DNA from 4 places in the Tardiphaga sp. OK246 genome. Region 4 is predicted to be linked to each of the others. Evidence: predicted binding sites of a transcription regulator. Region 4 holds the regulator's gene; each other region holds the start of a gene.

Evidence for each region. Region 4 encodes PhoB, which activates phosphate uptake and scavenging genes when phosphate is short. Its sites were predicted from a motif close to TGTCATNNANCTGTCAT; they were not measured.
Region 1: the regulator PhoB is predicted to act here: its motif matches at 4,130-4,146, upstream of phnG (phosphonate C-P lyase system protein PhnG).
Region 2: the regulator PhoB is predicted to act here: its motif matches at 5,284-5,300, upstream of ppk2 (polyphosphate kinase 2).
Region 3: the regulator PhoB is predicted to act here: its motif matches at 4,895-4,911, upstream of CHC01_RS05995 (DUF2794 domain-containing protein).

The regions. Positions count from the first base shown of each region.
Region 1 covers NZ_FZOX01000003.1:821,410-828,840, forward strand. Annotated here, with positions in the region: gene phnL (phosphonate C-P lyase system protein PhnL) at 1-186, opposite strand, end outside; gene phnK (phosphonate C-P lyase system protein PhnK) at 194-1,018, opposite strand; gene CHC01_RS16825 (alpha-D-ribose 1-methylphosphonate 5-phosphate C-P-lyase PhnJ) at 1,011-1,895, opposite strand; gene CHC01_RS16830 (carbon-phosphorus lyase complex subunit) at 1,892-2,998, opposite strand; gene phnH (phosphonate C-P lyase system protein PhnH) at 3,001-3,609, opposite strand; gene phnG (phosphonate C-P lyase system protein PhnG) at 3,612-4,073, opposite strand; gene phnF (phosphonate metabolism transcriptional regulator PhnF) at 4,199-4,933, shown strand; gene CHC01_RS16850 (nuclear transport factor 2 family protein) at 4,934-5,401, opposite strand; gene ybgC (tol-pal system-associated acyl-CoA thioesterase) at 5,484-5,930, opposite strand; gene CHC01_RS16860 (UPF0182 family membrane protein) at 6,096-7,431, opposite strand, start outside.
Region 2 covers NZ_FZOX01000003.1:836,124-843,554, reverse strand. Annotated here, with positions in the region: gene CHC01_RS16925 (cytochrome c) at 1-1,339, opposite strand, end outside; gene CHC01_RS16920 (xanthine dehydrogenase family protein molybdopterin-binding subunit) at 1,336-3,540, opposite strand; gene CHC01_RS16915 ((2Fe-2S)-binding protein) at 3,550-4,011, opposite strand; gene ppk2 (polyphosphate kinase 2) at 4,309-5,235, opposite strand; gene CHC01_RS16900 (methyl-accepting chemotaxis protein) at 5,840-7,431, opposite strand, start outside.
Region 3 covers NZ_FZOX01000001.1:1,228,787-1,236,217, forward strand. Annotated here, with positions in the region: gene CHC01_RS05975 (ABC transporter ATP-binding protein) at 1-222, shown strand, start outside; gene CHC01_RS05980 (ABC transporter permease) at 227-2,797, shown strand; gene CHC01_RS05985 (Bax inhibitor-1/YccA family protein) at 3,110-3,898, shown strand; gene CHC01_RS05990 (GNAT family N-acetyltransferase) at 3,981-4,505, shown strand; gene CHC01_RS05995 (DUF2794 domain-containing protein) at 4,521-4,883, opposite strand; gene CHC01_RS06000 (DUF1223 domain-containing protein) at 5,320-6,072, opposite strand; gene acnA (aconitate hydratase AcnA) at 6,240-7,431, opposite strand, start outside.
Region 4 covers NZ_FZOX01000005.1:434,870-442,300, reverse strand. Annotated here, with positions in the region: gene CHC01_RS23475 (aminoglycoside phosphotransferase family protein) at 57-866, shown strand; gene argF (ornithine carbamoyltransferase) at 874-1,812, opposite strand; gene CHC01_RS23465 (aspartate aminotransferase family protein) at 1,812-3,038, opposite strand; gene CHC01_RS23460 (GcrA family cell cycle regulator) at 3,485-3,994, shown strand; gene phoB (phosphate regulon transcriptional regulator PhoB) at 4,098-4,802, opposite strand; gene phoU (phosphate signaling complex protein PhoU) at 4,895-5,608, opposite strand; gene pstB (phosphate ABC transporter ATP-binding protein PstB) at 5,637-6,464, opposite strand; gene pstA (phosphate ABC transporter permease PstA) at 6,461-7,306, opposite strand; gene pstC (phosphate ABC transporter permease subunit PstC) at 7,308-7,431, opposite strand, start outside.

The sequences.
Region 1 (7,431 bases), on a different contig from region 4:
GCGATAGTTGCCGAAGATCATTTTCAGGATCGACGACTTGCCCGCCCCCGAGGGACCGGACAGCACAACGCATTCGCCCGGCGCCACATGAAACGACACGTTGCGCACCACCGGCAGGCGGATGCCGTCCTGCAGATGCATCACGAAGGTCTTTTCGGCGTTGCGGATATCGATCATCGGAATCATGTTGACCTCACGCCGGCAGGATCGAGGAAACGAGCAGTTGCGTATAGGGCTCTCTGGGATCGTCGAGCACCTGATCGGTGAGCCCCGTCTCGATCACGCGACCGCCCTGCATCACCATCACGCGATGCGACAGCAACCGCGCCACCGCGAGATCGTGCGTCACAACGATCGCGCTAAGGCCAAGCTCGCTGACCAGCGTACGCATCATGTCCAGCAAACGGGCCTGCACCGACACGTCGAGACCGCCGGTCGGTTCGTCCATAAAGACCAGCCGTGGTTCGGTGACGAGGTTGCGCGCGATCTGCAGCCGCTGCCGCATGCCGCCGGAATAGGTCCGCGGCGCATCGTCGATACGATCGGGAGAAATCTCGACGCGCTCGAGCCACGAGGTCGCCGTGTCACGAATCTTGCCGTAGTGATTCTGGCCCACAGCCATCAGCCGCTCGCCGACATTGGCGCCGGCCGAGACCGCCATGCGCAGCCCCATCGCCGGGTCCTGATGCACAAAGCCCCAGTCGGTGCGAAACAGGAAGCGGCGCTCGGCTTCGCCCATCGCCGCGAGATCGCGGGTCACGCCGTCGCGCATCCGGTAGGAGACGCTGCCGGTGGTCGGCGCCAGTTGGGCGGAGAGCATCTGCAGCAGTGTCGATTTGCCGGACCCGGACTCGCCGACAATGGCCAGCACCTCGCCGGAATAGAGTTCGAAGGACACGTCGCGGCATGCCGCAAGACGGCCATAAGATTTTCCCAGGTTTGCCGCAACGAGCAACGGCTCGTCACTCGCAGCCCCGCGCGCCCCCGGTGCAGTTGAATTCGCTGTCACATCAAGCATTTGCGCTCTCCGCATAAGGCGCAGCATTCTCGCTGCCGCGATGCCCCTGTGATTGCCGCGTTTCGCAATAGTCGGTGTCGGAGCAGACGAACATCCGGCTGCCCTTGTTGTCGGTGACGATCTCGTCGAGATAGCTATCCTCGGCATTGCACAGCGCGCAGCAGGCCTTGTGCTTGTAGGGCTCGAATGGATGATCCTCGAAATCCAGCGACACCACCGATGTGTAAGGCGGGATCGCATAGATGCGCTTCTCGCGGCCGGCACCGAACAGTTGTAGCGCCGCGCAATTGTCCATCTTCGGATTGTCGAATTTCGGCGTCGGCGATGGGTCCATCACATAACGCGCATTGACCTTCACCGGATAGGCATAGGACGTGGCGATATGGCCGAAGCGCGCGATGTCTTCATACAGCTTTACATGCATCAAGCCGTATTCGGCGAGCGCATGCATACGCCGCGTCTCTGTCTCGCGCGGCTCGAGGAAGCGCAGCGGCTCGGGGATCGGCACCTGATAGACCAGCACCTGATGCGCCTGCAGCGTCGCTTCGGGAATGCGATGCCGTGTCTGGATCACAGTCGCATCGCCCGTGCTCGTGGTTACCGCAACGCCGGCAGTTTTCTCGAAGAATTTACGGATCGAGATCGCGTTGGTGGTGTCGTCAGAGCCCTGGTCGATCACCTTGAGCTTGTCGAAGGGGCCGAGAATCGCCGCCGTGACCTGCACGCCGCCGGTGCCCCAGCCATAGGGCATCGGCATTTCCCTGCTGGCGAACGGCACCTGATAGCCGGGGATCGCGATCGCCTTGAGAATGGCGCGGCGGATCATCCGCTTGGTCTGCTCGTCCAGATAAGCGAAGTTATATGTCGGCGCGTTCATTCCGCGGCCTCCTGAAGAGCAACTGGCGTCTCGTTGGCATCGGCGAATTCCTTGCGCAGCTTGCGGAGCAAGCCGAGCTCGGACTGGAAGTCGACGTAATGCGGCAGCTTCAGATGCTCGACGAAGCCGGTCGCCTGCACATTGTCGGAATGCGACATGACGAATTCCTCGTCCTGCGCCGGCGCCTTGATGTCCTCGCCGAGTTCGCGTGCACGCAGCGTGCGATCGACCAGCGCCATCGACATCACCTTGCGCTCAGACTGGCCGAAGGCGAGACCGTAACCGCGGGTAAAGCAAGGCGCCTCGGTATCCGAGCCCTTGAACTGATTGACCATCTGGCATTCGGTCAGCGTGATCGATCCCAGCGGCACGGCGAAGCCAACATCCTCGGCCATGAATTCGACCTCGACTTCGCCAAGACGGATTTCGCCGGCAAAAGGATGGTTGCGGCCATAGCCGCGCTGCGATGAATAGCCGAGCGACAGAAGAAACCCTTCATCGGCCCGCGCAAGATTCTGAAGGCGCAGATCGCGGTCTGCCGGGAAGCTCAGCGCATCGCGGGTGAGATCGCCCACCGGCTTCTCGGGATCTTCGATGGGCGACGTTTCAATCAGGCCGTCGCGGCCAAGAATATCGGTGACGCGCGGCATCACACCCGGCTCTGCATCGGTCATGGCCGGCTGTTCGGGCGAGGATTCGCCGGTCAGCACCGGATCGAGCAAACGATGCGTATAGTCGAAGGTCGGGCCAAGCACCTGGCCGCCCGGCATGTCCTTGAAGGTCGAGGAGACGCGGCGACGCACCTGCATCTGCGACGTATCGACGGGTTCACTCGAACCGAACCGCGGCAGCGTCGCGCGGAAGGCGCGCAGCAGGAAGATCGCCTCGATCATGTCGCCGCGTGCCTGCTTGATGGCCAGCGCCGCGAGCTCGCGGTCATAGAGCGAGCCTTCGGTCATCACGCGATCGACGGCGAGACCGAGCTGATTGGAGATCTGTGCCAGCGATACTTCCGGCACATCGCGATCACCCCGGCGCTCATGAGCCAGCAGACGATGCGCATTCTCGATGGCGCGTTCGCCACCCTTGACGGCGACATACATGCTCAGCCCTCCTTCGCGACAAGACGCGTGGTACGCGGTAGCGCGACAATGGATTCGCCGGACACCAGCACGAGATCGATGCCGCGGGGAAACAGCGAGGCATTCAGCGCGAGACGATCCAGCAGATCCGGCACGCCGATTGCGGCACGCAGGATCGTGACACCATCGATACCGGGACCGCGCAATTCATAGGTCGGGCCTTCAGTCAGGCTCGCCACCTGCAGAACGATCGTGGTGGAGCGATCCGGATATTCGCCGGTGCCGAAGGCGAAGTGCTCGAAGGACGGCAGCGCGGCAGCATCAGCCACCACGGCGAAGGCACACACGGCGGGATCGGCGATGACCGGCGCGCTGGTGTGAAACTTGATCCACTTGGCAACATCCATCGTCGCCGCCAACTTGCTATCGAGCCACACCGGCGTGTCCTGATCGAACAGCGTGAGCGCGATAGCGGCCGCGCCGCGCATCATCGGCGCAGGTACGCCCGAAACAGCCTGAATCCGCTGCACAGTGCCGGGACGCGCCATCGCATCCATCACCGAACGGAAGGTCGATTGCGCTGCGAGGACCTTATCCGCGAAACCGGCCGGCATTTCCGCAACTGTCGTCATGATCAGCCCTCCCCGCGCACGAGCGTGTAGAAATCGACTTTGGTCGCTGCCGTCTCTGCGGCCTTCCGCTTGACATCGGCGACGACGCGCGCACGCAGCGGCGTCAGCACCTTGCTCTCGACAGCATCTGAAAATTCACTGGTCTGGATGAGTGCATCGCAGAGCGCGATCAGGTGCGCCTTCGCGCCGTCACGGCCCAGTGTGTAGCCGAAGCCGACCTCACCGCTGGCAAGCCGTACAGCGGCACGCGACACGGTCGCTTCGCCCAGATTGAATGGCGCGCCATCGCCGCCGATCCGGCCGCGCAGCATCACCAGGCCGTTTTCCGGCTGACGCAGTTGTTCATGGGCGGGAACAGCCACAGCATCGAGATATCCGGCGATATCCGCCGTGGCGGAGTGCCCAAGCACCCCCATCGCCTCACGGCGCCGGGCCTGCTGGTGGTTCAGGGAGGATGAAGTCATGTCACCGCCGCTCAACAAGTTGTATGATTTACTAGACAACTTTATAGGCGGAGGCAATGACCGTTTCGTGACAGCGGCACGATTTTTCGCTAATGCGTGGTCGACATCATTCCGGGACCGATTTTGTGACCATTCAGGACAAGCCAACAGGCGTTGCATTGTGGCGGCACGTCGCCGACGGCATCGAGCGCGGCATTGCAGATGGCCGCTATGGCGCTGGCGAAAAGCTGCCCGGCGAGACCGAACTGGCTGACATCTACCGCGTCAATCGCCACACCGTGCGCCGCGCCCTCGCAACCCTGGCCGAACGCGGCCTGGTGCGCGCCGAGCGCGGCAGCGGCACCTATGTGGAATCGCCAAAGCTTGCATATCCCCTGCGATCACGCACCCGCTTCTCGGAAATTGCCGGTGCCGGCGGGCGCGAGCCGCAAGCGCAATTGATCGGAGCCTGGGACGATGTGGCAACACGCGATCTCGCCAGGCAGCTTGGCCTCAAAGCCGGCGCTCCGCTGATCCGCATTGAAGCCTTGCGGTTGGCGGACAAGACGCCGATCTGCGTCGGCACCAACTGGCTGTCGGCCGAACGCTTTCCCGATTTCGGCAAGGTCTATGAGCGCGTGCGCTCGATGACCAAGGCCCTGGCGCATTACGGCATCAAGGACTATCGCCGCGCCTCGACGAAGGTCACCGCGGGGATCATCGACGCAACCGATGCGACACGGCTTGGCGTTGCACTCGGGCGTCCGATCTTGATTGTCGATTCCATCGATGTGGATGCCGACGGCACGCCGCTGAGCGCTACGCATTCACGTTTCGTCGCCGAGCGCGTCGAATTCGTGGTCGATAGCGGCTCGCTTTAGTTAGAACGGGTCGGTGCCGAGACCCGGCACATCGGCCGGACGTGGCCCCGGCGCCGGCCACAGGAAACGGCGATCCTTCTCGGCAATGGCCACATCGTTGATACTCGCCTCGCGGCGGCGCATCAGGCCGGCCTCGTCAAACTCCCATTGCTCATTACCATAGGAGCGATGCCAGTTGCCGGCGTCGTCATGCCATTCATATTGAAAGCGCACGGCAATGTGATTGCCGTCGAACGCCCACAAATCCTTGATCAGCCGATATTCGTGCTCCTTCGCCCATTTACGGGTGAGGAATTCGACGATCGCCGGGCGCCCCTGAAAGAACTCGCCGCGGTTGCGCCAGATCGAGTCCTCGGTATAGGCGAGCGACACTTTCACCGGATCGCGCGAATTCCAGGCATCTTCGGCCATGCGGGCCTTCTGGGCGGCGGTCTCTCGGGTGAAGGGCGGAAACGGTGGACGCGACATGGGACCCTCGGCTTTGCGATGTTGCAGGGATTGTAGCCCTGCCGCATGCGGTGTCGATGCCGTTTCACCTATGGGGCGATTGCTAAATCTGATCGGCCTTCATGGCGATCCGCAGCGCTTTCGGAATCGGCTTGGCGCGGCCGCCGGACACGAAGGCCACCTTGACCTTGGCCTCAAGCAGCAACTCATCGCCGCGGCGCACTTCCTGCCCGAGCAGGATCGAAGCGCCCCTCACCTCTTGTGGAATCGTGACGACGTCAAGCAGATCGTCCAGGACTGCCGGTTTTAGAAAATCAATTTTCATCGAACGAACAACGAAGGCAAAGCCGGGCGCACCCTCTCGCGCTTCTTTCAGCAGCTCTTGTTGACTCGTTCCGAGCAAACGCAAGTAATTCGTTCTGCCGCGTTCCATGAAACGCAAAAAATTTGCGTGATAAACAATCTGGCCGGCGTCAGTATCTTCGAAATAAACACGGACCGGCATATGATGACGACCGTCGCGAATTTCGCCATCAAGAGAGGCTGTCACAGGGAGATTCCTCTTATCACACTCCGGGGAGTAATCGTCTTGCACAGAGGCACCTTCCCCAGCAAGTGCCAATCGCTTTGGGCTTGAACCTTGCTTGGGATGCACCTGGAATCTTGGTCGCGGGAACGCGCATCTCTTTGTCGAATGACAATCAGCCGGCGTTGGTCAGTGTCCGGCGGATTCCCGGCTCATTTTCTCCAAAAGACCGCGCATCGCGTCGATCTGCGTGCCGAAGCCTGCCCAATCCCCAGACCTCAACAGCTTCATTGCCTCGTTATAGCGATCAAGCGCCTCCTGCGCCCTGTTTTCCGCAGGGCTCGCACGTGGCATTTCCGTCGCAGCACTCAGCGATGTCGGCGACGCGTTAGTTTCGATGAAGAGCGCGGACAAGGCCTCGGCAAGCGTGTCTTTCATGACGACATGCTCGCCGTAGGCGGCGATCACGCGCTTGAGCTCCGGCAAGTGTCCGTGGACCGCGCGCAGGTACAGCGGCGACACGTACAGGATCGAATTCTCGATCGGGATCACCAGAAGGTTTCCGCGGATGACCCGTGAACCCATCTGGTTCCACAACGATATTTGCTGGGAGATCTCCGTGTTCTGATGAATGCGCGCCTCGATCTGGAACGGTCCGTAGACGAGCTTCTCCTTGGGAAATTCGTAGACGATCAATTTTCCATAGTCAGGAGCGTCGCAGCGCGCTGCCAGCCATGCGATCATATTGTCGCGTCGGCTTGGCACCATGGGGATCATGATAAAGAACTCGGCCTGGGTTTCTCCGGGCAGCCGCATCACAATGTAGTAAGGGACCATCGGCGCGACGCCGTCGCCGGCCGGCTGGCGCGGAAACTGCCAAAGATCCTCCCGGTTATAGAAAACGTCGGCAGATGCCATGTGATAGGTCTGGTAAAGCTGCGCCTGAATCAGGAAGAGGTCCTCGGGATAGCGAATGTGCTTTTGCAGATCGGACGGCATCGCCGCAAACGGCTTGAATAGCCCCGGAAAGATTCGCTGGTAGGTGGCCGCGATCGGGTCCGCCTGGTCCATCAGATAAAAGTCGACACTGCCGTTATAGGCGTCGATGACGGCCTTCACGGAATTGCGGATGTAGTTCAGATTGCGGCCGGGCGCAGGCTGCGCAGAGGGAAAATAGTTACTGGTTGTATAGGCATCCTGGATCCAGAACATCCGCCCCTCGCTGATGACCAGATAGGGATCGTGGTCGAGGCTGAGGAACGGGGCGATCGTACGTAGCCGTTCCCCGATATTGCGCCGGATCATGATCCGGCTGTCGTCGGTGATGTAGCTGGAGAGCAGCAGGTTCATGTCGTTGAAGTGGTGAGCGAAGATGATTTTTCGCACCATACCCGTCAGCGGTACGCCACCGGCACCGTCGTAGACCGTGTATGCGTTTTCACTCCCCTTCGGATAGTCGAATTCCGGCGTGGTCGTCCTGACGACAACGTAGTTGCTCTCCTCTTGTCCATAATAAATGCGCGGT
Region 2 (7,431 bases), on a different contig from region 4:
CCGTCTGCTTGCGCAAATCCGCGACATCGCTTGCCGTGATCTGCGATCCCTTGCTGCCGAAGCGCGCGGTCACGTAATTCGCGACAGCCGCGATCTCCGTATCTGAATGGCTCTTGCCGAAAGCTGGCATCGACAGCGCGCCTTGCGGCGTATGCCGCTTGGTGCCGGAGATCACGATCTGCGCCACGTTCGTCGCGCCGGGATCGTTAACGGCCCACGCGCCAGTCAGCGTGGCCATGGGCGAGAGTGCGCTCTCGCCTGTCCAGCCATGGCAGCTCACGCAGGCGCCCTGGAAGACCGTCTTGCCAAGCGCGTTCGCCGTCATGCCGTCCCTGTGCGAGGGCGGTGCGGGTGGCGCGAGTTTCGCGGGCAGATCAGGTGAGGGCACCGCCGGCACCGTGCGCAGGAATACGACCATCGCCTTGATATCCGTCGGCGCCATCTTGCTGAAACTGTGGTCCACCGCTTCGCCCATCGGCCCCGACGCGGTGCCGTGACCCTTGGCATGCCCGATCGACAGATAGGAAACGACATCGTCGTCGCTCCAGCTGCCAAGGCCTGTCGTCTTGTCCGAGGTGATATTGAAGGCCCGCCATCCGGCGGTCAGGGCGCCAGCAAATTTCTTGCGGTTGTCGAGCGCGAAGCCGAGATTGCGCGGGGTATGGCATTCGCCGCAATGCGCCAGCGCCTCGACGAGATAGGCGCCCCTGTTCCATTCCGGGCTTTGCGACCTATCGGGTTCGAAGCGCGTATCGGGATTGAACAATGCCGACCAGAACGTCATTGCCCAGCGCTGATTGAACGGAAAGGCAAGCGTATTCTCAGGCGGTGCTGCGCGCACCGGTGCGAGGCTGAACAGATAGGCCTTGACCGCGAGCGTGTCCGCATCGGTCATGTAAGTGTAGGACGTATAGGGCATCGCGGGATAGAGCCGGGCGCCGTCGTGGCGCTTGCCGCTTCGAACGGCGTCGAGAAACTGCTGATCGGTGTAGTTGCCGATGCCTGTCTCTTTGTCCGGTGTGATGTTGGTCGAGTAAAGCGTGCCGAACGGCAGCTTGAATGCGAAGCCGCCGGCATATTCCTTGCCCCCGGGCGCAGTGTGGCAGACCATGCAATCCGCCGCACGCGCAAGATATTCGCCGCGCTCGATCAGGCTGGCGTTGGCCATGTTGGCGGGAACGCCCGTGGGATTGGGACCCTTGTAATCGGCCAGCGCCACCTTCGGGCCGCCCGAGAAGGCCATCGGTCCGGGACCGCGAACATAGAGCGCGGCGCCGGCTGCAGCCACGACACCGATCACAATGACGCTGCCGAGAATGCGACGTGCGGCGGGCGTCATGACTTCTTCCTTTCGGCGATCGCATCGCGGTCGATCGGCATCCTCCGCAGCGCAACGCCAGTCGCAGCATAAATTGCATTGCGCAGTGCCGGCGGTCCGCCGATCACGCCGCACTCGCCTATGCCGCCGGGCGCTTCGCCGCTCTTGATGAGGTGGACATTGATCTTCGGCATCTGGTCGATCCGAAGCATGCGGTAGTCATGGAAATTGGACTGCTGCACGCGCCCCTTCTCGATGGTGATGTCGCCATATAGCGCGGCGGTGAGGCCGAACACGATGCCGCCTTCGATCTGCGCCACGATGGTGTCGGTATTGACAGCGATGCCGGTGTCGACCGCCACGTTGACCTGACGCAGACGGATCTCGCCCTGAGAATCCACCTCCGCTTCGACCACAGTCGCGATCGAAGTATCGAAGGTGGGCTGGATGCTTACGCCGCGTCCGACGCGCGCTGGCAGCGGCTGACCCCAGTTGGCCTTCTCCGCCGCGAGATTGAGGGCCGCCAGCATCCGCGGCGCCTTGCCGAGCAATTCACGCCGGAACGCGACGGGATCCTTGCCAGCCTTGCGAGCGAGCTCATCCATGAAGCTCTCGATCGCGAACACGTTGTTGTTCGGGCCGACGCCGCGCCAGAAGCCGGTCGGCACCGCCGGCGGTTCGACACGGACATATTCACACTGGAAATGCGGGAAGTCGTACGGCTGGTCCGCAGCACTATCGATGGCGTCGATGTCGATGCCCTTCTGGAACGCAGGCGGCAGCCAACGCGCGATCACGGCCGAGCCTGCGATCTTGTACTTGAAGCCGACCACTTTGCCGTTCGACAGTGTCGCCGAAATGTTGTCGCGATAGACGGGGCGATAAATGTCGTGCTGGATGTCCTCTTCGCGGGTCCACACCACCTTGACCGGTCCATTGACCTGTTTGGCGATGCGCACCGCCGCCACGACCATGTCAGGCTCAAGCCTGCGGCCGAAGCCACCGCCGATCATGTGCTGATTGACCGTCACCTTGTCGACCGGCAAGCCAGCGGCCTTGGCAGCCTCGGACTGCACCCGCGACATGATCTGCGTGCCCGTCCAGACCTCGCAGGAATCTCCCTTGAAGTGCACCGTGCAATTCAACGGCTCCATGGTCGCGTGCGCAAGGAACGGCATCTCGTAGGACGCGTCGATCCGTTCACCGGTGGCGAGACCCTTGGCGATGTCGCCGACCGATTTGGCGATCACGCCGTCCGTCTCGCTGGCCGCGCGCAAATGCGCCCAGATGTCCTTCGAACTGATCTTGGCGTTGGGACCTTCATCCCAAGTGATATCGAGTGCTTCGAGCCCGGACCTGGCGGCCCACATGTGATCGCCGACCACGGCCACGAGGTCGTCGAGCACCACGATCTGCCGCACGCCCGGAATCTTCTTTGCCGCGCGGTCATCGACCTTGGCGACTTTGCCGCCGAACACCGGGCATTGTGCCAGCGTCGCGAATGTCATGCCCGGCACCATCGCGTCGATACCGTAGATCGTCTTGCCGTTGACCTTGTCCGGTGTGTCGAAGCGCTTCAGCGGCTTGCCGATCACCGAGAAGTCTTTTGGGTCCTTGAGCGCGACCTCCTTCGGCGGTGTGAGTTTGCCGGCGGCGTCGCACAACTCGCCATAGGACAGTTTGCGCCCGCTGGCCGTATGCATCACTTGCCCATTCGACGCCGTGCAGCTCGCAGGTTCGACCTGCCACTGTTCGGCTGCGGCTTGCAACAGCATCGCACGCGCGGTTGCACCGGCATTGCGCAGCGGTTTCCAGAATGCGCGCACCGAAGTCGATCCACCGGTCGCCTGGATGATGAAAATTGGATTGCCGTAGAGCTTGTCGCTGGGCGGCGCATGTTCCAGCGTGATCTGCGCATAGTCGGCGTCGAGCTCTTCGGCGAGGATCATGGCGATGGCGGTATAGATGCCTTGCCCCATCTCGACTTGCGGCATCACCAGTGTCGTCTTGCCGGTAGTGTCGATGCGGATGAAGGCGTTGGGGGCGAATTTGCCCTCCGTCGTATCGGGAGGTTGCGTCGGCTCATTGGCCGCGCGGACCGGAAGCTGGAAGGCGAACATAAAGCCGCCGGCAAAGGCGCCAGCGAGCAGATTGCGCCGTGACAGGCCAGAAGGCTTGTTTGCAGGACTGGCCGCAACAAGCATGTTGTCTGCAAGTTTCATGGCCGACTCCTAGGTTTGCCGTTCGGAGGCAGCATGCTTGATAGCTTCACGCACCCGGACATAGGTGCCGCAGCGACAGATATTTCCGGCCATGGCGGCATCGATATCAGAATCGTCAGGGGTTGGCGTAGAAGCGAGGAGCGCCGCCGCTGACATGATCTGTCCGGATTGGCAGTAACCGCATTGAATGACTTCGAGATCGAGCCAGGCTTTCTGCACCTTGGCGCCGACCCGTGTGGTGCCGACGCCTTCGATCGTTGTGATGGCGCGCCCGCTCACCGCACTGACCGGCAGCAGGCAGGAGCGCACGGCCTTGCCATCGACATGCACGGTGCAGGCACCACACAAGGCCACGCCGCAGCCGAATTTCGTGCCGGTCATGCCGAGAATGTCGCGCAGCACCCAGAGCAGAGGCATGTCGTCTGGTGCGTCGAAGGACTTCTGCTCGCCGTTAATATTGAGATTTGCCACAGTGAGACCCCCGATTGCTCGACTCGATGATGCAATGGCGAATGGTTCGTCATCGACCAACGACGGTACTATAGGCGTACGGTCATCATTTCAAAAGCAGCAATAAGATGCAGCAGGACTATACATTGGTTTGTATGTCGCGCGAGCGTGTCTGTCGGATAAATCGCGGTAAAATCTGCGCGACGTCATCCGACGCCCTCTGTCGTGAGCGTCGGATGACTTTTATTCAAAAGAATATTGCGGTTGCGTTAGGCTCGGCCTGCCCGAAAAACGGCACGCGATCTGCCGACTGTGGGGTTAGTACCGCTCCGGCACATACATTTCGGCTGGCACCGGCGTGCGGTGATAGTCGGGATTGCGCACGCGTGCAGGCAGGACCACAGGCGGATGCTCGACCTCCTGATAGGGAAGCTGTTCGAGCAGATGCGCGATGCAGTTCAGGCGGGCCTTCTTCTTGTCGACGGCCTGCACCACATGCCACGGGGCTTCCGGAATATGCGTATGCTCGAGCATCGCTTCCTTGGCCTTGGTGTATTGCTCCCAGCGGGTGCGCGCCTCGACATCCATCGGGCTGAGCTTCCACTGCTTGAGCGGATCGGCGATGCGCATCGAGAAGCGCAGGTGCTGCGCTTCATCGGTGATCGAGAACCAGTATTTGACCAGGATGATGCCCGAGCGCACCAGCATGCGTTCGAATTCCGGCACCGAGCGGAAGAATTCCTCCACGTCATCCTCGGTGCAGAAACCCATCACGCGCTCGACGCCGGCGCGGTTGTACCAGCTACGATCGAACAGTACGATCTCGCCGCCGGCGGGGAGATGCGAGACGTAACGCTGGAAGTACCATTGGGTGCGTTCGCGCTCATTCGGCGCGGGGAGTGCGGCAACGCGGCAAACGCGTGGATTGAGCCGCTGGGTGATCCGCTTGATGACGCCACCCTTGCCAGCGGAATCGCGACCCTCGAAGATCACCACGACCTTGAGCTTGTTCTGCTGCACCCAGCTCTGCAACTTCACCAATTCGCCCTGCAGGCGGAACAGTTCCTTGAAATAGAGGCGTCGCTCGATGGTCTCCGCCGGGCTGCGGTCGGACATTTCGTTGGTCAGGGCGTCGAGACGATCGTCATCGATCTCGAGCTCGAGTTCTTCGTCGAAGCCGTCCAGCATCTCTGCACGAATGCGGTCGTGGATTGCTTGCGCGTCGTCGAGGGAATGTTCGGTCATGGCAGCTCCGCTTGTATCGAATGGGTCCACGGTTATGGACCGATGCAAATGTCAGCGGTGTGACACTGCCTCCCATGCCCGGAGCGAATGGGCAAATGGCCCCAATGGGTCTCGCCGCCGCTGTCCATGCAGGACGGGGTACCGCAAGCCGAAATTCAACTACGCGTGATTGGCGCTACCTTGAGAGCCAAGCGTGCGCATCTGAGGTCGCGGGGCTCGTTGACCAAGGAAAAATGTGATGAATAAATTCATTCTGTTGGGCGCCGCTTTACTGATCGCCGGCACTTCGAGCTGGACCGCGCAGGCCAAAGACGGGCATAGCGCTGCCAGCAAGCATCGACGGATCATGTCGTCTCACGCGCGGTATGAGGGAAGCGCCCCCGTAACGGTCTATCGCGGATTTGGTGCCGGCCCCGGTTCATATGGATACAGCGCGCCATATGGATATGGCGGCGGTTCATACGGCGGAGATGACAATGCGGAGGGCCGAACGAGCGGCGGCTAGGACGCCTTGGCAGTTTCGGCTGCTAGCCCACTCGCAGACGGAATAGGCGGCGCTGCGCCAGGTCTCAGGTGGCAGCGCAGCGCCGTTTACAAACCCAAATCATAATTTGTACGCCGTGCGGAAGCCGCCCCAATGGCGTCCCTGTATGCGCACAGGCACGTCTATCTCGCGCATCATCACGGTCTGACCGTTGCCCATGTCGCGGGCATAACTCTGGATCAGGTAGGAACGTGTATTGCGACCGGCGGCCAATCCAGCCGGATCGTTGAAGATGCGGCGGTTGCGGCAGTTGGCCGTATTCCAGGCGACATCACCTGGGCGCTGCGGCTTGGAATAGATGCTGTTATGTACCGGTAGATAGCCGTTGCGGTCGATCATGGCGCAGAACGCCATGCGGGTGTCCTTGGCCAGAAACGCATCCTGGAATTCGGGGAGTGCGCGGTCGGCCCAGCCGAGAATCTTTGTCCGGTACTGCACCGGACTGGAGCCAGGGATTTCGACGTAGTTGTCGTCGAACATGTCGTCGATGCTGATAGCGCCGGATGCAATACCGTCGGCAAAGATCTTGTTGAGCGCGGCGCCGGCATCAATGGCGCGGGTGACGAATTCGGTGTTTTCGTCATGAATAGCCCATAGCCGGTCTTCGATCCGGCTGATGAGATGGTTGTCGGGCGCGACGAACAGTGCCTGTGCGCCGGCGGGGGAATGTTCGGCAATGCGCAGGCGGCAGGGGCCGACCTCGCTGAGTTCAGCAGCAACGATGTCGTGCAACGGAAGCCGGTTCGCGTCTGGTCCGCCGATGAGGATCCCGTCCATCGAGATTTCATAGACCGGTGCGCGGATCTGGCCGCCGCGCGCCTGAAGATCGACATTGAGGTGACATGGCAGCTTTTCGCGTCGGCGCTCGTCTTCGCGCTCGCTCTGTTTCAGCAGTACCGCGCAGCGCGACTTCAGCCGTGAGGCAAACATCGTCACGGCCTGGCCGGCCTGCGCGACATGCTCGCCATGGGCAGCCGCTTCCTTCGCAGCGCTATCGATTTCCGCGGCGCTGTCGCCGACCGAGACGATGAACTGCGAGGCGGTGCTGGCATTGTGCGACATCTCGCTGGTCGTCGCGTTCTGCTCGGCGACTGCGCCATTCACATTGGCAAACACCGGGCGGATCGCGTCGATGGCGGTGGAGATGCGATGCACCGCATCGACCGAACTCGCAGCGTCGCGCTGCAGGGTGTCGATCTTCTTCCTGATCTCTTCGGTGGCGTTCTGGGTTTGCACCGCCAGCGCCTTGACCTCGGTGGCGACGACCGAGAAGCCGCGGCCTGCAGCGCCGGCGCGTGCCGCCTCGATGGTCGCGTTCAGCGCGAGCATCGTTGTCTGCCGGGCAATCTGCGCGATCAACTCCAACACATTGCTGATTGCAGCGGAGGAGTCGCGCAGGCGGTCCACATTGGCGCTGGCTTCATGCGCGGCGGCGCCGGCCTCGTCCGCGAGCCGGCTGGCATCGCGCACCTGGGTGCCGATACCCTCGGCCGAGTGGGTGAATTTGTCGGCGGCCTGCGCGAAGGTCGTGGCGGTGGATTGCGCGGCGCTGCTGCGGTCGGCCAGCACGTCGGTGCGGGCGCGGATGGCGGAGAGGGTGGTGGCGGTCGATTCGGCGCCGCCGGCGACGGATGTCGCGGCACGCTCAAGCT
Region 3 (7,431 bases), on a different contig from region 4:
CCCGCGATCCTGGTCGCCGACGAGCCGACCGGCAATCTCGACGAATCCACCGGCGGCCAGATAGTTGATCTGCTGTTCGCGCAGCACGCCCAGCGCGGCATGACGCTGGTGCTGGTGACCCACGACAATACGTTGGCGCATCGCTGCGACCGCGTGGTGCGATTACGTTCCGGCCGGATCGATGGGCCCGCCACCGAGCGCAACTGGGTCGAGACGGCCTGATCCGATGACCACCATCACCGAGACCATTCCTAACAGCCGAGGCCCGTCGCTGGCGTTGCGTTACGCTTTCCGCGAGATGCGCAGCGGCCTGCGCGGCTTTTACGTTTTCATCGCCTGCATCGCGCTGGGCGTCATGGCCATCGCAGGCGTTGGCTCGGTCGCGGCAAGTCTCGGCGAGGGCGTGGCGCGCGAAGGCCGTACGCTGCTCGGCGGCGATGTGGCATTCTCGCTGATGCAGCGTGAGGCCAAGCCGGAAGAACTCGCCTTCTTGCGCGCACGCGGTGCAGTGTCGGTTGCCGCAACGCTGCGCGGCATGGCGCGCGCGCCGGACGGCAATCTTGCGCTTGTTGAGATCAAGGCCGTCGATGGCAGCTATCCCTTGCTCGGCAAGGCGACCTTGGCGCCGGACATGCCGATGAGCGATCTGCTCGCCGAACATGACGGGGCCTATGGCGCCGCGACGGATACGACATTGATGGCCCGGCTAGGCCTCAAGGTTGGTGACCGCCTCACGGTCGGTAATGCGACGTTCGAGCTTCGCAGCGAAATTTCAGCGGAGCCCGACAAGCTCGCCGGCGGTGTCGGTTTCGCGCCGCGCTTCCTCACCAGTGAAGACGCTCTGCGCGCCACTCGGCTTCTGCAGCCCGGCAGTCTGGTGCGCTGGATCTATCGTGTTCGCCTGCCGGACACCGTTTCCGGCGATCGCGCTGCCAAGGCGCTGGCCGACGATGCGCGTGCCCAATTGCCGCAAGCCGGCTGGGAGATCCGTTCGCGCGACAACGCGTCGCCGCAGCTTGAGCGCACCATCACGCGATTCACCCAGTTCCTGACGTTGGTCGGCCTCGCGTCCCTGCTGGTCGGCGGCGTCGGCGTCGCCAATGCCGTGAAGAGCCATATCGATCGCCGCCGCGATGTCATCGCGTCGTTGAAAGCGCTTGGCGCGACCGGCCGCGACGTATTCGCGATCTATCTCACCCAGGTACTGGTGCTGGCGGTGATCGGCTCGCTGATCGGCATGGTGGTCGGTGCATCCCTGCCGTTTGCCATTGTCGGCCTGTTTGGCAAGCTGCTGCCGCTGCCGGTGGTGCCGGCGCTTCATCTCGGCGAGCTGGCGCTGTCGTTGCTGTACGGGCTCCTGACGGCGCTGGCTTTTGGGCTGTGGCCCTTGGCCCGGGTGCATGATGTCCCGGTCGCGGCGCTGTTTCGTGATGCGGCATTGACGGAATTGCACCGGCCGAAGCTGCGCTACATGCTCTGGATGGCACTCGTGGTCGGGCTACTGATCGCGGTGGTGGTCGGGCTCGCTTACGACAAACGCGTCGCTGCCGTATTCGTGGTGTCGTCGATGGTCGTGTTCGCCTTGCTGCGCGGTATCGCGGGCGCATTGATGGCTTTTGCGCGCAAATTACCGCGGCCGAGCATGACCATGCTGCGGCTGGCTATTGCCAATATCTACCGGCCGGGCGCGCTGACGCCGTCGGTGGTGATGTCGCTCGGACTTGGCCTGACGGTGCTGGTGACCGTCACCCAGATCGACGGCAATCTGCGCCGGCAGTTCATGGCGGCGCTGCCGGAGAAGGCGCCGTCGTTCTATTTCATCGACATTCCCTCAACCGATGCCGACCGCTTCAGCGCGTTTCTCAGGGAGAAGCAGCCGCAGTCGACCGTCGAGGATGTGCCGATGCTGCGCGGCCGGATCGTCGCCGCGCGCGGCGTCAAGGCAGAAGACCTCAAGCCGTCATCCGATGCCGAATGGGTACTGCAGAGCGACCGCGGCCTCAGTTACACCAACGAGGTTCCGCGCGGCTCCAAGCTGGTCGAGGGCGAATGGTGGGCACCCGACTATAGCGGGCCGCCACTGGTGTCGTTCGAGAAGAAGTTGGCCGACGGGCTCGCGCTCAAACTCGGCGACGAGGTTACCGTCAACGTGCTCGGCCGCGATATCACCGCCAGGATAGGCAATATGCGGTCCGTCGACTGGCAGAGCCTCGGCATCAATTTCGTGCTGGTGTTCTCGCCCAATACCTTCCGCGGTGCGCCGCATACCCATATTGCCACGCTGACCGAACCGAAGTCCGATCCGTCCCAGGACGCCGGTCTGGTCAAGGCGGTGGCCGACGCATTTCCGATGATCACCACCGTCCGGGTCCGGGAAGCGCTCGACACTGTGGGATCGGTTGTCACAAATCTCGTGCTGGCGATCCGCGGTACCAGCGCGGTGACGCTGCTCTCGGCGATCCTGGTGCTCGGTGGCGCGCTGGCCGCCGGTCACCGGCATCGCGTCTATGACGCCGTGATCCTCAAGACCCTCGGCGCCACGCGTGCGCGGCTTCTGGGTGCCTATGCACTCGAATATCTGATGATCGGCCTGGCCACAGCGGTGTTTGGGGTCATTGCCGGCTCGGTGGCGGCGTGGCTGATCGTCACGCGCCTGATGACGCTGAGCTTCGTCTGGCAGGCTGGCAGCGCGGCTGGCGTCGTGCTGGCGGCGCTAATTGTCACAGTGGGCCTGGGCCTGGTGGGTACGTTGGTAGCCTTGAACCAGAAGCCTGCCACCGTGTTACGGAATTTGTGACCTGTTTTGACACGAAGCAGCCTTTGCGCGGGCTGATTCGTGCAAAATGACTGAGAAATCGCCAAGCTTGCGTCAGGCTGAAAGTTTACCAGGATGTCTGAATGTAAATCGGAGCGACATTCCGCCACGCGTGGAAGCTTGCAGCGAATGTGTTAGTTTACCACATACCCTATGGGTCAGACATCGAGCGCAGATGACATCGATTTTTTATGAAATCGAGTTTAGTGTCAGGAAGCGCAGATATCTGGGATATAATTCGAACCGGCGACGCGAACCCTTTGCGATCAGCCGGACAACATCGAGGTTTCGACCATGTCGGATCTAGACCGTAACTATGCTTCCCCCTTCGGCCGGGCCGGCGCGCGCGATGCCGCTGCCGTAGACGCCGGACTGCGCTCCTACATGCTGCGCATCTACAACTACATGACGATCGGTCTGGCCATCACCGGCCTCGCTGCTCTCGGCGTGTACATGGCGGCTGTCACGACCGATCCGTCGGGCGCTGCTGCCCGGATCGGTAGCTCCTACCTGACGCCGTTCGGCTATGCGATGTTCGTGAGCCCGCTGAAGTGGGTGTTCATCCTGGCGCCTCTGGTCATGGTGTTCGCCATCTCGTTCGGCATCAACCGGCTGAAGCCGGCTACTGCGCAGTTGCTGTTCTGGGCCTTCGCGGCTCTGATGGGCATCTCGCTGTCGTCGATCTTCCTGGTGTACACGCACACATCGATCGTGCGGGTGTTCTTCATCACCGCTGCCTCGTTCGGTGCGCTGAGCCTTTACGGCTACACTACCAAGCGTGACATGACGGGCATGGGCTCGTTCCTGCTGATGGGCCTGTTCGGCATCATCATCGCGAGCGTCGTGAACATCTTCGTCGCTTCGTCGATGCTGCAGTTCATCGTGTCGGTCGTCGGTGTGCTGATCTTCGCGGGCCTCACTGCCTACGATACCCAGCGGTTGAAGAACGACTACATCTACGGTTACGCCTCGCAGGGCGGCGATATCGCCGAGCGCGCGGCGATCACCGGTGCCCTGTCGCTCTACTTGAACTTCATCAACCTGTTCACGCTGCTGCTGCAGCTGCTCGGACAGCGCGAATAAGCTCAGAGCATAGAGAAGATCTTAGCCCCGGCCGAAAGGCCGGGGCTTTTCTTTTGGGTGGAGCAAAAATAGTCTCAGCGCCATGTCCGATATTGAAATCAGGCCCGCCACGGCGGCAGATCTGCCCGCGATCACCGCGATCTATGCCGAGGCGGTGCAGTTCGGCACGGCCACGTTCGAACTGATCCCGCCAGATTTGGCCGAGATGACGCGGCGTTTCGAGGGGATGGTGAGCGGGGGCTATCCGTATCTCGCGGCTGTGCTGGAAGGCCGGGTTGTCGGCTATGCCTATGCCAGCGCGCATCGCCCGCGACCGGCCTATCGCTTTACCGTCGAGAATTCGATTTATCTCGATCCGAAAGCCCAACGGCGAGGCGTTGGCGGCAAACTTCTCGCGCGGTTGATCGCCGAATGCGAGAGCCGCGGCTACCGCCAGATGGTCGCCGTGATCGGTGACAGCGCGAATGCCGGCTCCATCGCGGTTCATCGCAATGCCGGATTTCAGATGGTTGGGGTGCATACCGATGTCGGGTTCAAGTTCGATCGCTGGCTTGACACCGTTTCGATGCAGCTCGCACTTGGCGACGGCGCCCGCACGCTGCCCTGACGCTCTGCGAATCGATTACACCACCGCCAGCTTGCGATCGATCACCAGGAGCACGCGGTCGAGTTCTTGGCCGCGGCGCAGAATCATGCCGCTGGCCGAAATCACGCTATACATGCCCTGCTTGCGCGCCAGTCGCGGATCTTTCTCGATGCGATAGAGCGGCACTTCCGACGAGCGGCGGAACACCGAGAACACCGCGCGGTCGCGCAGAAAGTCGATGGCGTAATCGCGCCACTCACCGTCGGAGACCATACGGCCGTACAGATTGAGGATGCGGCTGAGCTCAAGGCGGTTGAAGCTGACGACGGGCGCGGCGGCGGCGGAGCCCGTCGCCGCGCGATTCTCGGTGGGCTCAGTATCTCCCGGAATCACGTTCATGCAGCGCCTCCTGTCATATCGCCGACATGATCGCGCCGACCGCGGTCCTCTGCAAGGGCCGATCCGCAGGGCTGATGGTAGAAATTTCCCGTCACGGGAACGTCAGGTGAATCTTATTGCCGCCAAATTTTGGCCCATTGGGCGCCCTTCTGGATTGCGACAAGAAGATACTGCGTCGGGTCCGGTTCTTCCGGTCTCGGATTCCTCAGCCCCCAGCCCCCCGCGGTCGTTGGGATCGGACCCTGCGCAGGAAGTTAATCCCCACTGGGCCAACGCAAGTTGGTCCTTTTCTTTTTGGTGGATGCTTTTGCGAGACCATCAAGCGTCATTGCGATAGGCGAAGCGACGAAGCAATCCAGTCTTCGCCGAGGGCTCACAATGGTGCGGGCATGCCACGCGTAAGCGCAGCAGCTACCGAAGTTATCAATCTGAAGACTTACTGTAGCGACGTATAGGCCGCGCCGCGCATCGCGCCGGGCTTGTCGCGCGTGCCGTCTTGCACATAAACGACGGCGGCATCGACACCATCCCTGGAGATGTTCTCCAGCGGCAGCGTCCAGTTGGCGGCGTTGCCGGTCCAGTCACCGACCTTCAGCCAGTTCCGGACGACATTGTAGTAGGTCAGTTGCTTGCCGCGATTCTCGCCGCGCCCGACCGTGATCGGCACTGCCTTCGACACGGAACAGATCCAGACTTCGCCATGCGCCGTATCCGGCGCATTGCTCGATGCGGCAACGGACACGTTGACGTGTTTGCCGGAAACCGACATCGACACCGGCACCGTCATCACGGTGCCTTTCTTGGTTTCGCTGATCGCGCCCTGGATACGATCGGCATCGCTGCCGATCACCTGAGTGGCGCCGTTGACGACGACTTGCGGCGTGTAGACGTCGCGATCACCGCGCATCTGTGAATAGGCCTTCTGCCGCGCGCTGAAACGCGAGTCGGCCAGCGTGTCCTTCCAGCCCAGGTAGTCCCAGTAGTCGATCGGCATGCTCAATGCGATCACGGACGGGTCTTTGGCGAGGTCGCCGATGATCTTGTCTGCAGGCGGGCAGGACGAGCAACCTTGCGAGGTAAACAGCTCCACCACGGCCCTAGGCTGGGCCAGCGCGCTACCGCTTGCTGCAATGGCGGCGCACACGCTGAGCGCGCCGGTCCACTGCGATATGCCGCCAAAGGATTTCATGAGGTTTTGCCACGCTCGAGGTGAGACACATAACAGACGGTGTCACACATTGGTGTCGCTAACACGTTCATGCCCTCAAACGCCAGAAGGCGGCCCTTCATAGGCCGCCTTCTGTTCACTAGCCACTCACTTCGCGGTGAGGCACTACGTCACACCACGTATGGGCGTCAGGCTGCAAGCTGACGCAGCACGTAATGCAGGATGCCGCCATTGCGGTAATATTCGAGCTCGTCCAGCGTATCGATGCGGCAGAGCAGCGTCTCCTTGTGGAGTGAGCCATCGGCCGACACGATTTCCGCCACCATCTGCTGGCGCGGCTTGATGTCGCCGGTCAGGCCGCGGATCGTGACCTTCTCGTCGCCCTTGAGGCCGAGTTTCTTCCACGATGAGCCGTTCTCGAAGGTTAGCGGCAGAATGCCCATGCCGACCAGATTGGATCGATGAATACGTTCGAAGCTTTCGGTAATCACGGCGCGAACGCCGAGCAAACGGGTGCCCTTCGCAGCCCAGTCGCGCGACGAACCGTTGCCGTATTCGGCACCGCCGAACACGACCAGCGGCACTTGTTCGGCCTGATACTTCATCGCGGCGTCGTAGATCGACATGGCTTCGCCATCGGGCCAGTGCTTGGTCATGCCGCCTTCCGGCACGTTGCCGTCAGCACCCTGCATCATGAAGTTCTTGATGCGGATATTGGCAAAGGTGCCGCGCATCATCACTTCGTGGTTGCCGCGGCGCGTGCCGTACTGGTTGAAGTCGGCCGGGCGCACCTGGTGCTCCGACAGATACTTGCCCGCGGGTGAGGTGAGCTTGATCGAACCGGCAGGCGAGATGTGGTCGGTAGTGATCTTGTCGCCGAACAGAGCCAGGATGCGCGCATCGATGATGTCGGTGGTCGGCTCCGGTTCCTTCTTCATGCCTTCGAAGTAGGGTGGGTTCTGCACATAGGTCGAACCCATGTTCCACTTGTAGGTCTCGCTCTCGACCGTCTTGATCTTGCGCCAGTTGGCGTCGCCGTCGAACACGTTTGCGTACTTCTTCTTGAAGATAGTCGACGTCACGTACTTCTTGATGAAGGCGTTGATATCCTTCGTGGTCGGCCAGATGTCTTTCAGGAACACCGGCTTGCCATCCTTGCCTTCGCCGATCGGCTCGACCGCTAGATTCTTGGTCACCGTACCGGCAAGTGCGTGCGCGACGACCAGCGGCGGCGAGGCGAGATAGTTTGCCTGCACGTCCGGCGAGACGCGACCCTCGAAGTTACGGTTGCCCGAAAGAACCGCTGCGGCAACGATGCCGTTGTCGTTGATCGATTTCGAAATCTCCGGCGGCAGCGGGCCGGAATTGCCGATACAGGTG
Region 4 (7,431 bases):
ATCCGGCGACGATTTGCCCCCGCTCGGATGAAATATCTACCAAGTATAAGCGAACGATGTTTGAAACCTACCTTAGGCGGTGGCACCTCGTCCCGGACGGCACGGCCATTACCTCCCACGCCGGATATTTGCTGCCAGTCCTGCATCGGGGCCAGCCGGCGATGGTGAAACTGGCCAAGGGCGAGGACGAACGCGCCGGCAGCGCGGTACTGGAATGGTGGGACGGCGACGGCGCCGCACGGGTTCTGGCCCGCCATGACGACGCATTGCTGATGGAACGCGCGCAAGGCCCGGCCTCGCTCTCCGACATGGCGCGCGGTGGACAGGACGACGAAGCCTCGCGCATCCTGTGCGCCGTGGCGGCGCGGTTGCACCGGCCCAGGCAAAAATCGCCGCCTCCGCTGGTACCGCTGCAGCATTGGTTCCGCGAACTCGCGCCGGCCGCAGCGACCCATGGCGGCCTGTTACGTCGCTGTTCCGAAACGGCCAACGCTTTGCTGGACGACCCGCGCGAGGTGACCGTGCTGCACGGCGACCTCCACCATGACAATGTGCTGGACTTCGGGGAGCGTGGTTGGCTTGCCATCGATCCGAAGCACATCATCGGCGAGCGCGGCTTCGACTTCGCCAACATTTTCACCAACCCGGATCTCTCGGACCCCACGCGCCCGGTCTCGACCTTGCCAGGCCGTTTCCAGCGGCGTGTCGAGGTCGTCAGCGACGCGGCCAAACTCGATCGCTATCGCTTACTGCAATGGGTCCTGGCATGGACCGGCCTCTCGGCCGCATGGTTCCTCGGCGACGACGATCCGGCGAGCATCGACTTTCAGGTGGCCGAGCTGGCCGCGACAGAACTCGATCGCTGATCGCGCCTCACGCCACCGCGTTGAGGCACCAGGCCAGAATGCCCTTCTGCGCATGCAGACGGTTTTCTGCCTCGTCGAACACCACCGACTGCGGACCGTCGATCACCTCGTCGGTGACCTCCTCGCCGCGATGGGCGGGCAAGCAATGCATGAACAGCGCATCGGGCTTGGCCAGCGACATCAGGCGCGCATTGACCTGATAGGGCTTGAGCAGGTTGTGGCGGGTCTCGCCGTCCTTGTCGCCCATCGACACCCAGGTGTCGGTGACGACGCAATCGACGCCCTTCACCATCGCATCGGGATCGTCGCTGAAGGTGATCGGCGCGTTTGCCGCCTTGACCCAGTCCTTGAACGGCTTCTTCGGCGACAGCTGCGGCGGCGTCGCGATATTGAGTTTGAACTGGAAGCGTTCGGCCGCATGCGCCCAGGACATCAGCACATTGTTGTCGTCGCCGGTCCAGGCCACGGTGCGTCCCTTGATCGGGCCGCGATGTTCCTCATAGGTCATGACATCCGCCATCACCTGGCAGGGATGCGAGAACCGCGTCAGGCCATTGATGACCGGCACCGTCGCATTCTCCGCGAGTTCCATCAGCGAGTCATGATTGAGGATGCGGATCATGATGATGTCGACGAAGCGCGACAGCACGCGCGCGGTGTCGGCAATGGTCTCGCCGCGACCGAGCTGCATTTCGGCGCCGGTGAGCATCACGACTTCGCCGCCGAGCTGGCGCATGCCGACCTCGAACGACACGCGGGTGCGCGTCGAGGGCTTTTCGAAGATCATCGCCAGCGTCTTGTTCTTGAGCGGACGATCGGGCTCGGCATTCGAGCCATCCCGCCCTTTCAGCTTCGCCTTCATGGCGGCAGCCGCGTTCATGATATTGCGCAACTCACTGGCCGGCACGGCCGTGAGATCAAGAAAGTGCCGCGGTGACTTGCTCATCACGCGGCTCCCTGCGTCTTGGCAGATGAACCGAGGGCCACGCAGGCCTGTTCCAGCCGCTGCACGGCCTGCTCGATCTCGGACTCGCTGACGATTAGCGGCGGCAGGAAGCGCACGACATTATCGCCGGCGCCGACGGTCAGCAGCTTCGCGTCACGCAATGCGGCCACGAGATCACCAGCCGGCACGACAGCCTTGAGGCCGATCAGCAGACCTTCGCCGCGCACTTCGCTGAGCACATCAGGGTGGCCGTCGACCACGCCCGCGAGTTTCTGTTTGAGCAGCAGCGACATCTTCTTCACATGGTCGAAGAAACCGGGCTTCAGCATGATATCGAGCACGGAATTCGCGGCAGCGACCGCCAGCGGATTGCCACCGAAGGTCGAGCCGTGCGAGCCGGGCGCCATGCCTTCGGCCGCTTCCGCCGTGACGAGACACGCGCCGATCGGGAAGCCGCCGCCAAGCGCCTTGGCCAGCGACATCACGTCGGGCGTCACACCAATGCGCTGATAGGCGAACAACTCGCCGGTGCGGCCCATACCGGTCTGCACTTCGTCGAAGATCAGCAGGATGCCGTTCTTGTCGCAGAGTTCGCGCAGCGCGCCGAAGAACGCGTTGCTCGGCGCACGCACGCCGCCCTCACCCTGCAGCGGCTCGATGAGAATGCCGGCGATGTTCGGGCCGATCGCCTTCTTCACCGCTTCGATATCGCCGAGCGGCAACTGATCGAAGCCGTCGAGCGGCGTGCCGTAGCCTTCGAGATATTTGGCAGCGCCGGTCGCCGCGAGCGTGCCGAGGGTGCGGCCATGGAACGCGCCTTCAAAGGTGATAATGCGCGTGCGCTCGGGATGGCCCTTGGAGAAATGATAGTGGCGGGTCACCTTGATCGCGCATTCCATCGCTTCCGCACCCGAATTGGCGAAGAACACGAAATCGGCAAAGCTTTGTTCGCACAGCCGGGCCGCGAGGCGCTCGCCGTCCGGGCTCTTGAACAGGTTCGACATGTGCCAGAGCTTGGTGGCCTGCTCCTGCAATGCGGCGACCATATGTGGATGCGCATGGCCAAGTGCGTTCACGGCAACGCCGCTGGTGAAATCGAGATAGCGCTCACCATCGGTTCCAATCAGCCACGCGCCTTCACCGCGCTCGAAAGCGACATCCGCACGCGCGAAAACAGGCAGCAAGTGAGCCTGAGAGAGGGGCGAAGACGTTGCGTTGCTGGTCATAACCGATCCGATCGAAAAGACTGCGGCCGCGTCGATGACAACTGTGCGAAATCGAACAACGGACCCTAGAAACGAAACGTGCCGCCCTTCTCGGGCGGCACGTGGGCATTATTCTATGTGTGCTGTGAAGACTGTCAACCGCGCACTGCGGCTTTCGAGTCACACGGAGTCGCAGAAAAAGCCGATTTTGCAGCTTTATTTGCAGAAGCATGTGGACGCGGCATGCCCGACTCTTGCGCGCGAGTCACGGCATATTGTAGCTTTTGCCTCGTCGGATACGACATCTCGTGCGGCGGTAGATCCTTTTGACACATCCAGTGCGGCGTAACAGCCGGACGCGAAATTCGCGCCCGGTGAGCGCTAAAGGATTCTGACCGCAGGGATTTTTGAAGTCTCAACTCGCAGCGCTGCCCGGTCAGGCCGGCGCTCACGAAGGGAAAACGGCGATGACGGTAATGACATGGACCGACGATCGCGTCGAACAGTTGAAGAAACTCTGGGAAGGCGGCCTTTCCGCCAGCCAGATCGCTGCGGAACTCGGTAACGTGACCCGCAACGCCGTGATCGGCAAGGTGCACCGCCTTGGCCTGTCCGGCCGTGCCAAGAGCCCCTCCTCGGCAGCTCCGCGGCAGCGCAAGGCGCGCCCGGCACAGCAGATGGTACGTGTCGCCCGCCCGATGGCACGCGGCAATACCGCCCTGGCCCATAATTACGAGATCGAGGCCGAGCCCGACCCGATCGCCTATGACAACATCGTTCCGATCAGCCAGCGCCTGTCGCTGGTCGAACTCAACGAAGCCACCTGCCATTGGCCGATCGGCGATCCGTCGAGCGCGGACTTCTATTTCTGCGGCGGCAAGGCCCTGGCCGGCGCCCCCTATTGCGCACATCACTCGCGCATCGCCTATCAGCCGGCCAGCGACCGCCGCCGCGCAGTCCCGAAGCCGACGCGCTGAGCTGGAAAGCATCTAAACCAAATGAAAATGCCCGGTGATGAGCCGGGCATTTTTTGTTTGCGGGCTTCTAACCTCGCCCCGCTTGCGGGGAGAAGGAAGATACCTACTCCGCCGCCTTGTCGAAGCGGTCATCCAGCGCATAGCCGGCACCGCGCACGGTGCGGATCGGATCGGGCTCGCCAGCGGGATTGAGCAGCTTGCGCAGGCGGCCGATATGCACGTCGACGGTGCGCTCGTCGATATAGATGTCGCGGCCCCAGACGCTGTCGAGCAACTGCTCGCGGCTGAACACGCGGCCCGGATGTTCCAGGAAGAACTCCAGCAGGCGATATTCGGTCGGACCGAGATCGATCGGACGGCTTGAGCGCACGACGCGGCGCTTGTCGCGGTCGAGTTCGATGTCGCCAAACGCCAAGACGGTGGCGAGACGCTCGGGAGCTGCACGACGGAGCAGGCCCTTCACGCGCGCCAGGAGCTCCGGCACGGAGAACGGCTTGACGATGTAGTCGTCGGCACCGGTGGCGAGACCGCGAACGCGCTCGCTCTCTTCGCCCCGCGCCGTCAGCATGATGATCGGCAATGCCTTGGTTTCGGGCCGTGCGCGCAAGCGGCGGCACAGCTCGATGCCGGACAGGCCCGGCAGCATCCAGTCGAGCACCACGAGATCCGGCACCCGCTCCTTCAAGCGGGTGTCGGCATCGTCGCCGCGAGCGACGGTTTCAACATCATAGCCTTCGGCGTCGAGGTTGTAGCGAAGCAGCGTCGTTAGCGCCTCTTCATCTTCCACAACCAGAATGCGTGCATTCACAGCCATCTTGATCAATACCCTCAGTGACGTCCGACAAGTCTTTAAATCATGATCCTTGCGGAAGACTGGCTTCCACTTTTCCTGATCATGCTTCAGACCGTCGGCGTATTCGCGAATGTGGTCATGTCGCCCTTCGGGCGCTTGTCGAGGATCTGCTGGCCCTCGATCATGTAGAACACGGTTTCCGCAATATTGGTGGCATGGTCACCGATCCGCTCGATGTTCTTGGCGCAGAACATCAGGTGGATACAGAACGAAATGTTGCGCGGGTCTTCCATCATATAAGTCAGGAGTTCGCGGAACAGCGAGGTGCAGATCGCGTCGATTTCCTCGTCGCCCTTCCACACCGTCATCGCGGCAGGCAGATCGTGTGCGGCATAGGCGTCGAGCACGGCCTTGACCTGGGTGGTCACGAGGTCGGTCATATGCTCGAGGCCGCGGATCAGCTTCAGCGGATGGAAGTCGCTGTCGAGTGCATTGACGCGCTTGCCGATATTCTTGGAGAGATCGCCGATGCGTTCCAGATCGGTGGCGACGCGCAACGCGCCGACAATCTCGCGCAAATCGACAGCCATCGGCTGGCGCTTGGCGATGGTCAGCACGGCGCGCTCTTCGATCGTGCGCTGCAACTGGTCGATCTCGGAGTCGGTGGCGACGACGCGGGCGCCAAGTGCGACGTCCCGGCGGATCAGCGCGTCGACGGATTCGACGATCTGCCGCTCCGCGAGGCCACCCATCTCGGCGACGAGACGGGTCAGCTCCTGCAGATCGTCGTCGAAAGCCTTGGTGGTGTGTTCAAAAGCCATCTCAAATTCCTCCCGCGAATATGTCGCGTCAGCCGAAGCGGCCGGTGATGTAATCCTGGGTACGGCGGTCGGTCGGCGACGTGAAGATCTTGTTGGTCTGATCGAACTCGATCAACTCGCCGAGATACATGAAAGCCGTGCTGTCGGAGACGCGGGCGGCTTGCTGCATGTTATGGGTCACGATCGCGATCGTGTACTGATCCTTCAACTCGTCGATCAGTTCCTCGATCTTCGCGGTCGAGATCGGATCCAGCGCCGAGCACGGCTCGTCGAACAGGATCACTTCCGGCCGCACCGCGATGGTGCGCGCGATGCAAAGGCGCTGCTGCTGACCGCCCGACAGGCTGAGGCCCGACGCATTGAGCTTGTCCTTGACTTCGTTCCAGAGTGCACCGCCGCGCAGCGCCCTCTCGACGCGGATGTCCATCTCCGACTTGGAGATCTTTTCGTAGAGGCGGATACCGAAGGCGATGTTTTCGTAAATCGTCATCGGGAACGGAGTCGGCTTCTGGAACACCATGCCGACGCGGGCGCGCAGCAGGTTGAGATCCAGCTTCGGATCCAGAATGTTCTGGTTGTCGAGCATGAGCTGACCCTCGGCGCGCTGGCCGGGATACAGGTCATACATGCGGTTGAAGATGCGCAGCAGCGTGGACTTGCCGCAGCCCGACGGGCCGATGAACGCAGTCACGCGGTTCGCCATCAGCGTCAGGTTGATCTTCTTCAGGGCGTGGTGTTCGCCATAGTAGAAGTTCAGGTCGCGCACGGTGACCTTGGGACGGGTCTCGCCCTGCAGGGCCGACGGCGGCGGCATCGAAACGGAAGGAACGCCAGACGACACAGAAAGCTCACTCATTTTGCTGTCCTCTCGGCGCCGAGAATGCGCGCGCCAATGTTAAGGGCAAGTACGGTCAAGGTGATGATCAGGGCACCGCTCCAGGCGAGCTGCTTCCAGTACTCGTATGGGCTCTGCACGAAGTTGTTGATGGTCACCGGCAGGTTGGCCATCGTCTTGGTGAGATCGAGGCTGAAGAACTGGTTGCTCAGCGCGGTGAACAGCAGCGGCGCCGTTTCACCGGCGACACGCGCGGTCGCCAGCAGCACGCCGGTGATGAGACCGGCGCGGGCTGCACGATAGGCGATCCGCTTGATGACCAGGGAGCGCGGCAGGCCGAGCGCCGAGGCCGCTTCGCGCAGCGGGTTCGGCACGAGACCAAGCATATCTTCAGTGGTGCGAACCACGACGGGGATCACGATCACGGCGAGCGCAAGCGAACCGGCGAGAGCCGAGAAGCCGCCCATCGGAACCACCACCGCACCATAAACGAACAGGCCGATGATGATGGACGGGGCCGACAGCAACACGTCGTTGATGAAGCGGATCACCGAGGTGAGTTTGTCGTGCTTGCCGTATTCCGCGAGATAGGTGCCTGCAAACAGGCCGAGCGGCGCGCCGATGCCGACGCCGATGACGGTCATGATGATCGAACCGACGATGGCATTGAGCAGGCCGCCTTCCATGGAGCCGGGCGGCGGCGTGTTCTGGGTGAAGATCTGCAGGCTGATGCCGGCGATACCGTTGTAGAACAGCGTGAACAGGATCAGCGCGAGCCAGGTGACGCCAAAGAGAGCGGCACCCATGCAGAGCCCACGGATGATCATGTCGTTGCGGCGGCGTGATGCGTAAATCGGGTTCATATTAGTTGCCCGCCTTCTTTTCCAGACGCAGCAGCATCAGACGCGCTGCCGAGAGCACGAAGAATGTCAGCACGAACAGCAGGAGACCGAGCAGGATCAGACCCGATTGATGCAGACCGTCGCTC